3 regions of the Shewanella sedimentimangrovi genome follow, and region 2 is predicted to be linked to each of the others. Evidence: predicted binding sites of a transcription regulator. Region 2 holds the regulator's gene; each other region holds the start of a gene.
What was found. The regulator MetJ, encoded in region 2, represses methionine synthesis genes. The targets are predictions, from matches to a motif close to TAGACGTCTAGACGTCTA.

Region 1 (4,662 bases), 1.4 Mb from region 2:
TGAACACACACCTCAACGCCCGGCTGAATGGCTTCCGGCGCGGCTTCACCCAGGAATACAAAGATACCGTCAGAGGTGTAGGGTGAGTTGTCGCCCTTGACGTCGGTCAGGTAGAAGCCCTTGAACAGGCTTTCACCGCGGGCACTGACCACACCGCGAACCGTGACTTCGTTGTCGGACTCAAACTTGCCTTCGGGCACCAGGGGGCTGGAAGCGCCTGCGCCCTGGATATCATAGATGGGGGTCAGTTTGGCACCGGCGCAGCTGAATGCCGGCACTTCAGGGGCGGTGGCACCTTCGAGGCTGCCCAGACCCGCAAAGCTGTCATTGGGTAAGCTGTCCCAGTCGGCGGCATTGAAACTGGTGCTGGCGCTCAGGGCCGTGCTCTTGCGGACCAGGGTGATGTCCTTGCCCCAATCCAGGGGGGTAGGTACCGCGCCCACCAGATCCACCACGGCGCCGTCTTTGAGCAGACCCACGGCGTCACCACCGTTGAAGTAGAGCTCCCCTGTCATTGAGTCGGTACCGGCGGGCAAGGTGATGGCCGCGCTCGGGTGCGTGATGACCTTGATGGCCTTGGGCGCCAGGCTTTGGCCGTCCAGCTGCACCATGTCCAGTGGATCTGTGGCGCCGTCTTTGTAGCGCACCAGCTTATAGCCGGTCAGATCCACGGCGGCGTCGCCGCTGTTATAAAGTTCGATGGCCTTGTTATTGGAACTGCCTTCGACATATTCGGTGATCAATACATCGGCATTGGCCATCACAGGCAAAGCCGAAGCCACTGCCAGCGCTATGGCTGTCAGCTTGTTAACATTATCCATATTTTCAACCCCTGTATTTATAATATTGTCGTTATTCTTTATTAACGAGCGGCGGGATTGTCCCAAAGATAATCAACTAAAAGAAGGGGAAAGATCACAGTTCATCAATGGAATTAAAGCGTATAACACACGGATAAATATGATCTTTTTTACAGATAAAAGAACAGTCAAATCAAGACTTAAAGATGAAAACCAATAAAAACATAAATTAAGCAGAAAACAGCCAAGACGCGATATGATCTTAATAGCCGACTGAATATATCCAGCACGGTAAATTAGATTCACACGGGCAAATTCAAACGCCGGTATTTTAATCAACAAATAACGGAATTAAATACGGTATTTAAATAGCATTGTGCACCATGAATTTGTCGATTTCATGGTACACAATGCGATTAAATCAGAGACTGAAATATTGCTGGTGATTCTGGGCCCAGCGCAATAACTCTACCCTGTTACGGGATTCGGTTTTTTTGAAAATCGAGGAAATATGGGCCTTGACCGTGTGCTCGCTGATACACAGATTGTCGGCGATTTCCCTGTTGCGGGCACCGCTGGACACCAACTGGATTATGGTGCGCTCGCGATTGGTAAGGGACTGCAGCGCCGCCAGGCTGTCGTGGGTCTGGGATTCGCGGCTATCGAGCTTTTTAACCAACTGCCGGAACACCTTGCTGATCAGCGGCCGCTCGAACCACAGCTCATCGGCCACCATCTTGCGCAGCCCGGTGAGCATAAGGTCGAGGCGCTGATCCGCATACAGCAGGCCACGGATCCCCATCAAGAGGGCGGCCTCGGGCTCCAGGGCACCACGGTCCACGTGATACAGGGCCACGGGTACATGCTGAACCAGGCGACTGGCCAGCAAGGGAATGCCCTGGTTATCCAGTGCCGACCCTTTTTGGGCTATCAGATAAAACGCGTTGGGATTACCGCTGGGCTCCAGCTCAGCGGCATGACGTACCACCCGGGTCTTCAAACCTATGGACTCGGCCAGCATGGCCAGATGGCAAGGGGCTGCGACCTGATGAACAAAAATTAGCTCATTGATGTTACTCATCTGCTTTTCTCCCTGAAAAGTCTCTTATGGTTTTGTGGCATTACTCAGGTAATTCTGTGGCCAACATTCCATGTTCTGGCCTTTATAGTTAATGCTGTTACTCGGGCTAGATTGTGCTGCCGGCAAAGCATAACTCCATCAGTCCAAAGTATGATTCTGACAAGCTTGAAAAACGCCCAAAGGCTAAGCCGTTGAATCACAATCACTAGTTGGATTTTATTTGAACTGTCACAATAGAAGCAATTGATAATATTAGGTAATTTTTTGCAACTGACGGTCATGCATACGGTTAAACAGCAGCAATGCCAGCATGCCGCCGAGCAGCGCCATCAGCATGTCGGACTGGGTGTCCCAGACATAACCCTGGGTGCCGAGAAACGCCTCGGCACTGTCCCCGGTGGCCACCGCCACCCACCATTCGATAAGTTCATAGAAGGCCGACAGGGCCAACACAAAACACAGACACAGGAAATGACACCAGGCCCCGGGTTTCACCGCTTGCTTTCGCAGCATGATTTCCCGCGCCAGTATCACGGGGACAAAGCCCTGGGCCAGGTGCCCCAGCTTGTCGTAATTGTTGCGCTCGCTCCCCATCCACTGGGCCAGGCTGTCAAACAGCGGCACCTCGGCATAGGTATAGTGGGCACCCACAAACAATATGCTGCAGTGCAGCAACACCAACACATAGGCCAGGGGCGTCAGGGGAAAGCGTTTGCGGGTCAGGGCCAGCAGCGGCAGGGCGACGAGTGCAGGTACCGCCTCTAAAAACCAGGTAAAACCATCGTGGGGTTGGTAAACGGACCAGAGCAGGATTGCCAGGTAGCTGCCCAGCCATATTAAGGGTTTATACAAAGAACGGACCTCTTATACGATATTGTTCTAAAATTGGAATAAACACTTTAGCCGTCCAGCCCTCCACAGCAGGTTAAAAAAATGCTAATTTGTGCTGGCAGTTGGCAGTCAGCATAGCACATAGCATAAGCATAATTCCTAAAACGAAGAGGGTATCAACAGATGGCGAAACACTCGCTGGACAAGGATAAAATCAAGATCCTGTTGTTGGAAGGCGTCCACCAGTCTGCGGTGAATGTATTCGAGCGCGCAGGTTACACCAATATCGAGTATCACAAGGCCTCCCTGGCGGAGGATGAGCTGATCGCTTCGATTAAAGATGCCCACTTTGTCGGGATCCGCTCCCGCACCCACCTGAGCGCCGAAGTGCTGGCCAGGGCCGAGAAACTGGTGGGCATAGGCTGCTTCTGTATCGGTACCAACCAGGTGGACCTTAAGGCCGCCGAACTGGCCGGTGTCCCTGTGTTCAACGCCCCCTTCTCCAACACCCGCAGCGTTGCCGAGCTGGTACTGGGTGAGATCATTATGCTGATGCGCGGCATACCCCAGCGTAACGCCCTGGCCCACCGCGGTGGCTGGCTCAAGAGCGCCAACGGCAGCTTCGAAGTGCGCGGCAAGACCCTGGGTGTGATTGGCTATGGCCACATAGGTACCCAACTGGGGATCCTGGCGGAAACCCTGGGTATGCGGGTGGTGTTCTTCGATATCGAAGACAAGCTGCCGCTGGGTAATGCCCAGCAAATACACTCCATGGAGCAACTGCTGGCCCAGGCCGACGTGGTCAGCCTGCACGTACCCGAGACCCCACAGACCAAGAACATGATCGGCCCCGAAGAGCTGGCCGCCATGCGCAAGGGCAGCATTTTGATCAACGCTTCCCGCGGTACCGTGGTCGACATTGATGCCCTGACCGCCGCCCTCAAGGAAGAGCATCTGGCCGGTGCCGCCATCGACGTGTTCCCGGTGGAGCCCAAGTCCAACACCGACGAATTCATCAGCCCCCTGCGCGGCCTCGACAATGTGATCCTCACCCCGCACGTGGGTGGCAGCACAGAAGAAGCCCAGGAAAACATAGGTATCGAAGTGGCCGGCAAGCTGGCCAAGTACTCGGACAACGGCAGTACAGTGTCTGCGGTCAACTTCCCCGAGGTTTCCCTGCCACTGCACAAGGGCACCTCGCGTCTGCTGCATATACATAAAAACCGCCCCGGTATTCTGATCAAGATTAACCAGGCCTTCGCCGAGAAGAGCATCAACATCTCGGCCCAGTACCTGCAAACCACCGCCGACATAGGTTACGTGGTGATGGAAGTGGACACTCACCAGGCCGAAGAGGCCCTGGAGCAGATGAAGGCCATCGAAGGCACAATCCGTACCCGCCTGTTGTACTGATAAGCGGGGCATGGTTAAAAGGGGCGCCTATGGTGCCCCTTTTGTTTTTGCCGCCGCTCTTTGCTTCTGCCCCTTTAATGTCAGACGCTTAATCCGCTACAATCCGGGCATACTTGCCGTTTTTTCCAAAGGAATCCGCAATGACCTTCACAGTATCCCAACCCCAATGGTCACTGGACAGCCAGGGCCCAGCCCTGGGGCTGTGCCTGCTTAACCACCTGGGGCTTATCCGCATCAGCGGCGAGCAGGGCCGCAGCTTTATTCACGGTCAGGTGACCGCCGACATCAGCTCCCTGGCCAACGACGCCTGGTGCTGGGGTGCCCATTGCGATCCCAAGGGTCGCATGCTGGCCAGTTTCCGCGCCTTTTCCCTGGGCGATGCCCTGGCGCTGATGATGCCCCGCAGCGCCCTGGAAATCGACCTGCCACAACTGAAGAAATACGCCGTGTTCAGCAAGGCCGAACTGGTGGATGCCAGTGGCGATTGGACCCTGCTCGGAGTGATGGGCAGCGAGGCCAAGGCCTTTGTCGAAGCCA
Region 2 (4,662 bases):
CATGCGTGATCAAGGGGTCACCTTGTTACTGCCGACCCTGGGGCTTGATGCGGCCGACAAGGACGACATGATAGACAAGATAGATCTGCTGCAGGATGACTACGATGCCTTGCAGACGGCTATTGATAATGCCAATCCCACCGCAGTTGATACCTATCGCAATGCCCTGGTGAGTGATCTGGAATCACTGCAGGACAACAACGCCTATCTTAGTGGTGGTATTGGCTTGAGCGTCAGCATGCCTTCCAAGGGAATGGGCTGGGCCGTCATTTACAAGAGTTATCTGGATGGTATTGGCATAGCGGATATCAGCGACGCCGATATAGTACTGCTTAACAGTGTGGATCCGGTCAATCCACCGCAAATTGGGGATTTGACCTCCCAGGGCCGGGTTATAGCCGGTGCCATATCAGATATCGGGGTGGCGGTCAGTATGCCGCTGTCGATTGTTAATATGCCGGTGACAGTGGGGGTTACCCCAAAAATCCAGCGCCTCGACAGCTTCAACTATGGTGTCAGTGCCAACAATTTTGATGAAGGCGATTTCGATGGCAGCGACTACAGCAACGATGAAACCGGTTTTAACCTGGATGTGGGTATCGCCATTGAGCCCATGCATGGCATGGTCATAGGTCTTGCCGGCCGCAACCTGATAAAGCGGGAGCTGGACACAGTTGAGTCAGAAGGTATTCAGGCCACCTACAGAGTGGGGCCAACAGTGACCGTTGGCGTGGCTTACCAGTGGGATGGTTTTACCGTAACCACGGATTTGGATCTGCTTGAAAATGAAAAGTTTGTCGACATGGAGGGTACCCAGTATTGGCGTGTGGGCGGTGAATACCAGGCCATGGACTGGTTGGCGTTACGGCTGGGCTACCGCCACGATCTGAATGATGTGACCGCCAATCTTTATTCCCTCGGCACCGGTTTTGCCATAGGCAAGAGTTTTAAGCTGGATCTCAGCGGTATGTTCGGCAATGACAATGCCTACGGCGCGGCACTGCAAACCTCCTATCACTTCTAACCAAGCAGGCTGGCCAGCGACTTAAAGGTCAGCAGCAGGGCGCTTAAGGAACATAAAACCAGGGTCATCACCCTGGTTTTATTTTTATCAACCCTGTGGATCATTTTCCCGGCCAGCAGGTAGGCCAAAATGACACCGGGCAGCAGTTGCAGCGACCACCACAAGTGCTCAGTGCTCAGCAAGCCTGCCAAGGCCAGAATCACCAAAGCAATCAGGGAGCTGAAGATAAAAAAGGCCGACAGTGCCGCCCGGAATTTACCGGGATCCTTGCCCGCCAGCAACAGCGCCATCGGCGGGCCGCCAATGGCGGCTATGGTGCCGAATACCCCGGACAGGGTACCGGCCGCGAACAGGGTCAGGCGGTTCACCGGCAGTTCGAAGCGTTTAAGGCTGAGCAATACGGCGATGGCCACAATGGCGGCTATGGCCAGCCCCAGTACATCCTGTGGAGCCAGGAGTAACAGGGTGGCACCCAGCAGGCCGCCGGGAACCCGTCCCAGCAGGGCATATTGCAGACCCTTGAACTCCAGTTGACCGCGCTCCCGCACCAGGGTCAGCAGGGCAATGGAGAAGCCCATGACTATCACAGGGGCCGGCACCAGTCGCGGCTCCAGCAGATACAACAGCGGACTGGCTACTACAGCCAGACCAAAGCCAATCAGACTTTGGATCAGGGCGCCACTGAAGATGATCAGCAGGGCCAACAACCAGGTAACAGGATCCATCAAAGTACTCCGGGGCCAAAAACACACAAGGATCGCCGAGCGATCCTTGTGTGTTTATCTTTCATTGACAGGAGTTTACTCCATGTCTTCCCATTCGATTCCCATCTCATCCATCAGGCGCTTGGCTTCGGCGGGGATGCTGTCGGGTTTGTCTTTTGACAGGTCGTCATCATTGGGCAGCGGTTGGCCCGTGTAGGCATGTAAAAAGGCCTCACACAGCAATTCACTGTTGGTTGCATGACGCAGGTTGCCGACCTGGCGACGGGTGCGCTCATCGGTCAATACTTTCAACACTTTCAAAGGAATGGAAACGGTAATCTTTTTAACCTGCTCATTCTTCTTTCCGTGCTCAGCATAGGGGCTGATGTATTCGCCATTCCATTCAGTCATTGACTCACCTGTGATATCCGAAATTCGGTGCCGATTTTAAACCCTTACAAACTACAGTCAAATAATTGCTGCTAAAACGCCCCATCTGTGGGCTCTCGCCAACAAGTATAGACGTCTAAAAGTCTGGATGCCTATTGACCTCGGTATAATTGCTGAGTTAATTTAGACGTCCAGACATCCATTGTGATGCGCAAGCGTATTTTGAGGATCCGAGTATGACAGAGCGTCGAGCCGCAACCATAGCCGTACGTCAGGGCATTGAGAGTGACAGCCAGCATGGTGCCGTGGTACCGCCCATCTACCTGTCGACCAATTACAGTTTTGACGGTCACACCCAGCCACGGGCATTCGACTACAGCCGTTCGGGTAATCCCACCCGCTCCCAACTTGGAGAGGCCCTGGCCCAATTGGAGCATGGCAGCAGCGGTATCATTACCTGCACCGGTATGGCAGCCATCACCCTGGTGACCAGTCTGCTCGGAGCCGATGATTTATTGGTGGTACCCCATGACTGCTACGGCGGCAGCTATCGCCTGTTCACCAACCTGGCGAAGAAAGGCCAGTTCCGCCTGCTGGTGGTCGATCAATCGGATACGGCGGCGCTGGATGCGGCCCTGGCCCAAGGACCGGCCATGGTATGGCTGGAGACTCCCTCCAATCCGCTTTTGCGGGTAGTGGACATAGCCGCCATTGCCGATGCCGCCCACAAGGTGGGCGCCAAGGTGGTGGTGGACAACACCTTCCTCTCGCCCATATTGCAGCAACCCTTGTTGCTGGGGGCCGACATAGTGGTGCACTCCACCACCAAGTACATCAATGGCCACAGCGATGTGGTCGGTGGCGCCGTGGTGTGTCGCGATGCCGAGCTGGGGGAACGCCTGCATTGGTGGTCCAATACCCTGGGACTCACAGGCGGCGCCTTTGACAGCTACCTGACCCTGCGCGGGGTGCGCACCCTGGCGGTGCGGGTGCGGCAGCACCAGGCAAACGCCGAGCGCATAGTGGCCCGTTTGGCTGCCAGCGAGCTGGTGCGCAAGGTGTATTACCCCGGGCTCAAGGATCACCCTAGGCACGAGATTGCCGCCCGGCAACAACAGGGCTTTGGCGCTATGCTGAGTTTTGAGCTTGAAGGTGGCCAGGAAGAGCTGGTGGCCTTTCTCGGGGCGCTGCAGTTTTTCAGCATCGCCGAAAGTCTCGGTGGGGTAGAGAGCCTGGTGGCAGTGCCCGCCACCATGACCCACAGGGCCATGGACAGCGATGCCCGCGCCGAGGCCGGGATCAGTGACACCCTGCTGCGTTTGTCGGTGGGGATTGAAGATGTGGAAGATTTGCTGGCCGACATAGAGGCCGGACTCGCCGCCGTGGCGGCCTGCAAGCAATAGGAGCCTGATGTGGCACGATGTCATTTACATAAATTCGGTGGCTCCAGCCTGGCGGATGCGGACTGTTATCGTCGGGTGGCCCATATACTGCTGACCCAGGGGCGCAGTGACGATCTGGTGGTGGTGTCGGCCGCCGGCAAGAGCACCAATTTTCTCTATCGTCTGCTGGAGCTGAGCGACAAAGGTGCCCTGTGGCAGGAAGAGTTGCAGCAGCTGATGGGCTATCAGCAACAACTGATTGAGCAGTTGCTCAGTGCCGAACAGGCCCGCCACCTGCGTGAGCGCCTGGCCACGGACAAGGCCCAGTTGCAGACCCTGCTGGCCCTTGGTGAACGCAACGACTATCAGGTGAATCAGGTGGTCAGTTTCGGCGAGCGCTGGTCGGCTCGTTTGATGGCGGCGCTGCTGCGTGAATCCGGCGTGGCGGCAAGCCACGTGGATGCCTGCAGTATACTGGTGGCCGATGAGGGCGCTGTGCCACAGATTCGCACCGCCGAGTCCCGTGCCAAGGTGCAGGCGCTGCTGGCCGAACATCCGGACGAGCGCTTGGTGATCACCGGCTTTATCTGCGCCAACAGCCGCGGCGATACCCTGCTGCTGGGCCGCAACGGCTCGGATTTCAGCGCGACCTTGATTGCCAGCCTGGCCGATATCGACCGGGTCACCATCTGGACCGATGTGGAAGGGGTGTTTAACGCCGATCCCAACAAGATCAATGACGCCAAGTTGCTGGCCAGCATGTCACTGGCCGAGGCCGACCGCCTGGCCCGTCTGGGTTCGCCCGTGCTCCATTCCCGTACCCTGCAACCCCTGTTTGACACCCGGGTCAGCATGGCGGTGCGCTCAAGCTATGCGCCACACACCGCCTTTACCCTGGTGGCGCCCTCAAGCTCCCGCGCCAGCGCCCCCGTGGTGACCAACCTTAACGAGGTGGCCTGTTTCAGCCTGACCCTGGGCGGTGACTGCGACACCCTGCTGAGCCAGCTGGCAGAAGCCGGTGTGGCTCCGCTGGCCTGGTGGCCCGCAGCCAATGGCCGATTGGAACTGGCCTATATGCCCGAGCTGCAACGCCAGGCCCTGAACCAGCTCAATGCCCTGGCGCCGGAGCTGGAGATCAGTGACATCAGCGTCGCCACGGATC
Region 3 (4,662 bases), 450 kb from region 2:
GCAAGCGTCATTACTTGCTTGAGGGGGACGACTGGTTGCTTGATTGTGGCGTGGTGACCCGCGCCAGCGCCGAACTGGTGCCACTGGTGTCAGATGAGGGCTGGAGTGAACTTGAATCCCTGGACTTGGTGCCGGTGGCGGAAAGCCAGTTGGTCTTTTTAACCATTCAGCATGCCCATTTTGATCATCTGTGAGCCTCAGCAAATATCGGATTTAGCAGCCAATAAAAAACCGCCCTGAGGCGGTTTTTTTGTGCTTGGCGGACCTTAGAGGCCGGCGTCGGCACGCAGGGCTTCTGCCTTGTCTGTCTGTTCCCAGGGGAACTCGTTACGGCCGAAGTGACCGTAGGCGGCAGTGGCCTGGTAGATTGGACGGGCCAGGTTCAGCATTTCGGTCAGGCCGTAGGGGCGCAGATCGAAGTGACGACGCACCAGCTGGATCAGCTTGTCTTCGTCGAGTCTGGAAGTACCGAAGGTTTCCAGGCTGATAGAGGTTGGCTCGGCTACACCTATGGCGTAGGACACTTGCAGTTCGCAGCGCTCGGCGAGGCCGGCGGCAACAATGTTCTTGGCCACGTAACGTGCTGCGTAAGCGGCGGAGCGGTCAACCTTGGACGGATCTTTACCGGAGAAGGCGCCACCACCGTGACGGGCCATGCCGCCATAGGTGTCGACTATGATCTTGCGACCGGTCAGACCGCAGTCACCCATAGGACCACCGATAACAAAACGGCCAGTTGGGTTGATAAAGAACTTGGTGTCCTTGTTCAGCCACTGGGCAGGCAGTACCGGCTTGATGATGGTTTCCATCACGCCTTCGATCAAATCGGCCTGGGATACGCTGTCGCAATGCTGGGTAGACAGTACCACGGCGTCGATGCCGACAATCTTGCCCTGGTCATAGGCGAAGGTCACCTGGGACTTGGCATCGGGACGCAGCCAGGACAGGGTTCCGTCCTTGCGCACTTCTGATTGACGCTTCACCAGTGCGTGGGCGTAGGTGATGGGCGCAGGCATCAGCACATCGGTTTCATTGCTGGCATAGCCGAACATCAGACCCTGGTCACCTGCACCCTGTTCTTTGGGATCGGCGCGATCAACACCCTGGTTGATGTCGGGGGATTGCTTGCCTATGGCATTGAGCACGGCGCAGGAGTCGGCATCGAAACCCATGTCTGAATGGGTGTAGCCGATTTCGCGCACTGTTTTGCGGGTCAGTTCTTCAATGTCGACCCAGGCAGAGGTGGTGACTTCGCCACCCACAAGTACCATGCCGGTCTTGACATAGGTTTCACAGGCCACGCGGGCCTTGGGGTCCTGGGCCAGAATGGCGTCCAGTACCGCGTCGGAAATCTGATCCGCAATTTTATCGGGATGACCTTCTGAGACCGACTCAGAGGTAAACAAGTGTTTTGCCATGTTAGGAAAATCTCGTCGTTTAACGTAAAAACGTGTAGCAGCATCTACATCTAGACGGCCATTTTAGTTGAAATCGGGGCCGCGATCACCCGCTTTGTGCAAAATTTCCGTCATATTGTGACCATCCGCCGGACAATCACGGCTTTGGCGCTATTTTCACCGCCCATTGGCGCAGAATTGTAAACTGAGTGTTCCAGTCTGAAATCAGCCTTGAACACCTGGAAAAAGGGTCGGGATTCCAGGCCCTTGGGCTGGGGCCAATTTAAATTTGCGCCCTGTCCGCAGTTAAGGGAAAATATGCCACCCAATTGCCCTTAAAGCCTCAAAACCAGCAGGAGAGAGCATGTCTTCCCGTAAAGAACTCGCTAACGCCATCCGTGCCCTGAGCATGGACGCAGTGCAGAAAGCCAATTCCGGTCACCCAGGTGCCCCCATGGGGATGGCCGATATTGCCGAAGTCCTTTGGCGCGATCATCTGAAACACAACCCCACCAATCCACAGTGGGCCGACCGCGACCGTTTTGTGCTCTCCAATGGCCATGGTTCCATGCTGCACTACTCGCTGCTGCATCTGGCCGGTTACGATCTGGGCATCGAAGATCTCAAGCAGTTCCGTCAGCTGCACTCCCGTACCCCGGGCCACCCTGAATACGGTTATGCCCCCGGCATTGAAACCACCACAGGTCCCCTGGGTCAGGGCATCACCAACGCCGTGGGTATGGCCATTGCCGAGAAGACCCTGGCGGCTCAATTCAACCGCGACGGGCACGACATAGTTGACCACTTCACCTATGTGTTCATGGGCGACGGCTGTCTGATGGAAGGTATCTCCCACGAGGCCTGCTCCCTGGCCGGCACTCTGGGTCTGGGCAAACTGATCGCCTTCTGGGATGACAACGGCATTTCCATTGACGGTCACGTGGAAGGCTGGTTCACCGATGACACTGTCAAGCGTTTCGAGTCCTACGGCTGGCACGTGGTTGCCGGTGTTGACGGTCACGATGCTGCTGCCATCAACGCAGCCATCGAGGCGGCCAAGGCCGATCCCCGTCCATCGCTCATCTGCTGCAAGACCATTATCGGTTACGGCTCACCCAACAAGTCAGGTTCACACGACTGCCACGGCGCGCCACTGGGCGATGCTGAAATCGCTGCCGCCCGTGAGTTTCTCGGTTGGAAGCACGACCCATTCGTGATCCCTGCCGACATCTATGCCGCCTGGGATGCCAAGGAAGCGGGTATTGCTGCCGAGAAAAACTGGGATGCCAAGTTCGCTGCTTACGCTGCCGCTCACCCAGAGCTGGCTGCCGAGTTTGAGCGCCGTATCAAGGGCGAACTGCCAGCCAACTTCCAAATCGAAGCCCAGGCCTATATCGAGAAGCTGCAGGCCACTCCTGCCAACATCGCTTCCCGTAAGGCGTCACAAAACGCTCTGGAAGCCTTCGGTGCCATGCTGCCGGAATTCCTCGGTGGCAGTGCCGACCTGGCGCCATCCAACCTGACCATGTACTCGGCTTCCAAGTCCATCACGGCTGATGATGCCAGCGGCAACTACCTGCACTACGGTGTGCGTGAGTTCGGTATGACCGCCATCATCAACGGTATCGCCCTGCACGGTGGCTTTGTGCCCTACGGTGCGACCTTCCTGATGTTCATGGAATATGCCCGTAACGCCATGCGTATGGCGGCGCTGATGAAGGTGCAAAACATCCAGGTTTACACCCACGACTCCATCGGTCTGGGTGAAGACGGCCCAACCCACCAGCCGGTGGAGCAAATGGCGTCCTTGCGTATGACCCCCAACATGAGCACCTGGCGCCCCTGTGATCAGGTGGAGTCTGCCGTGGCCTGGAAATACGCCATCGAGCGTAAAGACGGCCCGACTTCGCTGATCTTCTCCCGTCAGAACCTGGCGCAAATGCCACGTACTGCCGAGCAGCTGGCCAACGTCAACAAGGGCGCTTACGTGCTGGTTGACAGCGCTGCGGCTCCCGAGCTCATCATCATAGCCACCGGCTCCGAAGTGGAACTGGCGGTTAAGGCCCAGGCCGAACTGACTGCCAAGGGCAAGCAGGTGCGCGTGGTATCCATGCCCTGTACCGATCTGTTCGACAAGCAGGATGCGGCCTACAAGGAAGCGGTTCTGCCGGCAAGCGTCACAAAACGCATCGCCGTGGAAGCCGGTATTGCCGATTACTGGTATAAGTATGTGGGCCTGAACGGTCGCATTATCGGTATGACCACCTTCGGTGAGTCTGCGCCGGCCAACCAGTTGTTCGAAATGTTCGGCTTTACCACTGCCAAGGTGGTTGCCGCCGCAGAAGAACTGCTGGCTTAAGCGTCAAGGGGGCAGGAAGCCCGCTTCCTGTCCACAATCCCGGGTGAGTTCAGGCTCATCCGGGTTTTGTCTATCTGCCTCCTGTGTGGGCTGAATTGAGGATTGTTGGCTGGGTATGATCAGAGTTGCGATCAATGGTTATGGCCGAATCGGCCGCTCGGTGTTGCGTGCCCTGTATGAGTCGGGCAAGCGGCAACAGTTCCAAATTGTCGCCATTAATGAACTGGCCAAACCCGAAGCCATAGTGCACCTGACCAACTATGACACCACCCACGGCCGTTTTCAGACCCGGGCCCAGCTCGATAAAGATGCTGCAACGGGGGAGTCCTGGATGGTCCTCGGTGATGACTCGATACGGCTGCTCTGTGAAGAAGATGCCGCCAAACTGCCCTGGGGCGAGCTTGGCATAGACCTGGTGTTTGAAGCCACCGGCGCCCTGATTGAGCGCAGCGCCTGCGAGGCCCACCTTATTGCCGGTGCCCAAAAGGTACTTATCAGCCACCCCTCTTCCGCCGATGTGGACGCCACCATAGTCTATGGCGTCAATGAAACCAGCCTCAAAGCCACAGATACCATAGTGTCCGCCGCCTCCTGCACCACCAACTGCCTGGTGCCGGTTATCGATGTGCTCGACCGCCATTTCGGCGTCAAGAGCGGCGCCATCACCACCATACATTCGGCGATGAACGATCAGCAGGTGATTGACGCCTACCATGACGACCTGCGCCGCACCCGCGCCGCCAGTCAGTCCATTATCCCGGTCGACACCAAGCTGGCCCGTGGCATAGAGCGCATTCTGCCGCACATGAAAGACAAGTTTGAGGCCATTTCGGTACGGGTGCCGACCATCAATGTCACCGCCATCGACCTGTCCGTGACCCTGGAGCAGCGGGTGGATATCGCCAT

Region 1: serA (phosphoglycerate dehydrogenase) is a predicted target of MetJ. The motif match lies at 2,782-2,799, and genes of this name have one in related genera.
Region 3: metK (methionine adenosyltransferase) is a predicted target of MetJ. The motif match lies at 1,462-1,479, and genes of this name have one in related genera.

Annotation. Positions count from the first base shown of each region.
Region 1 is NZ_CP071502.1:807,465-812,126, reverse strand. It holds gene exeM (extracellular exonuclease ExeM) at 1-821, opposite strand, end outside; gene JYB85_RS03305 (helix-turn-helix transcriptional regulator) at 1,222-1,881, opposite strand; gene JYB85_RS03300 (DUF2238 domain-containing protein) at 2,134-2,733, opposite strand; gene serA (phosphoglycerate dehydrogenase) at 2,896-4,125, shown strand; gene ygfZ (tRNA-modifying protein YgfZ) at 4,266-4,662, shown strand, end outside.
Region 2 is NZ_CP071502.1:3,618,139-3,622,800, reverse strand. It holds gene JYB85_RS16155 (conjugal transfer protein TraF) at 1-1,024, shown strand, start outside; gene JYB85_RS16150 (sulfite exporter TauE/SafE family protein) at 1,021-1,749, opposite strand; gene metJ (met regulon transcriptional regulator MetJ) at 1,825-2,139, opposite strand; gene metB (cystathionine gamma-synthase) at 2,355-3,521, shown strand; gene JYB85_RS16135 (bifunctional aspartate kinase/homoserine dehydrogenase II) at 3,531-4,662, shown strand, end outside.
Region 3 is NZ_CP071502.1:3,167,322-3,171,983, reverse strand. It holds gene JYB85_RS13995 (hypothetical protein) at 1-194, shown strand, start outside; gene metK (methionine adenosyltransferase) at 267-1,418, opposite strand; gene tkt (transketolase) at 1,762-3,756, shown strand; gene epd (erythrose-4-phosphate dehydrogenase) at 3,872-4,662, shown strand, end outside.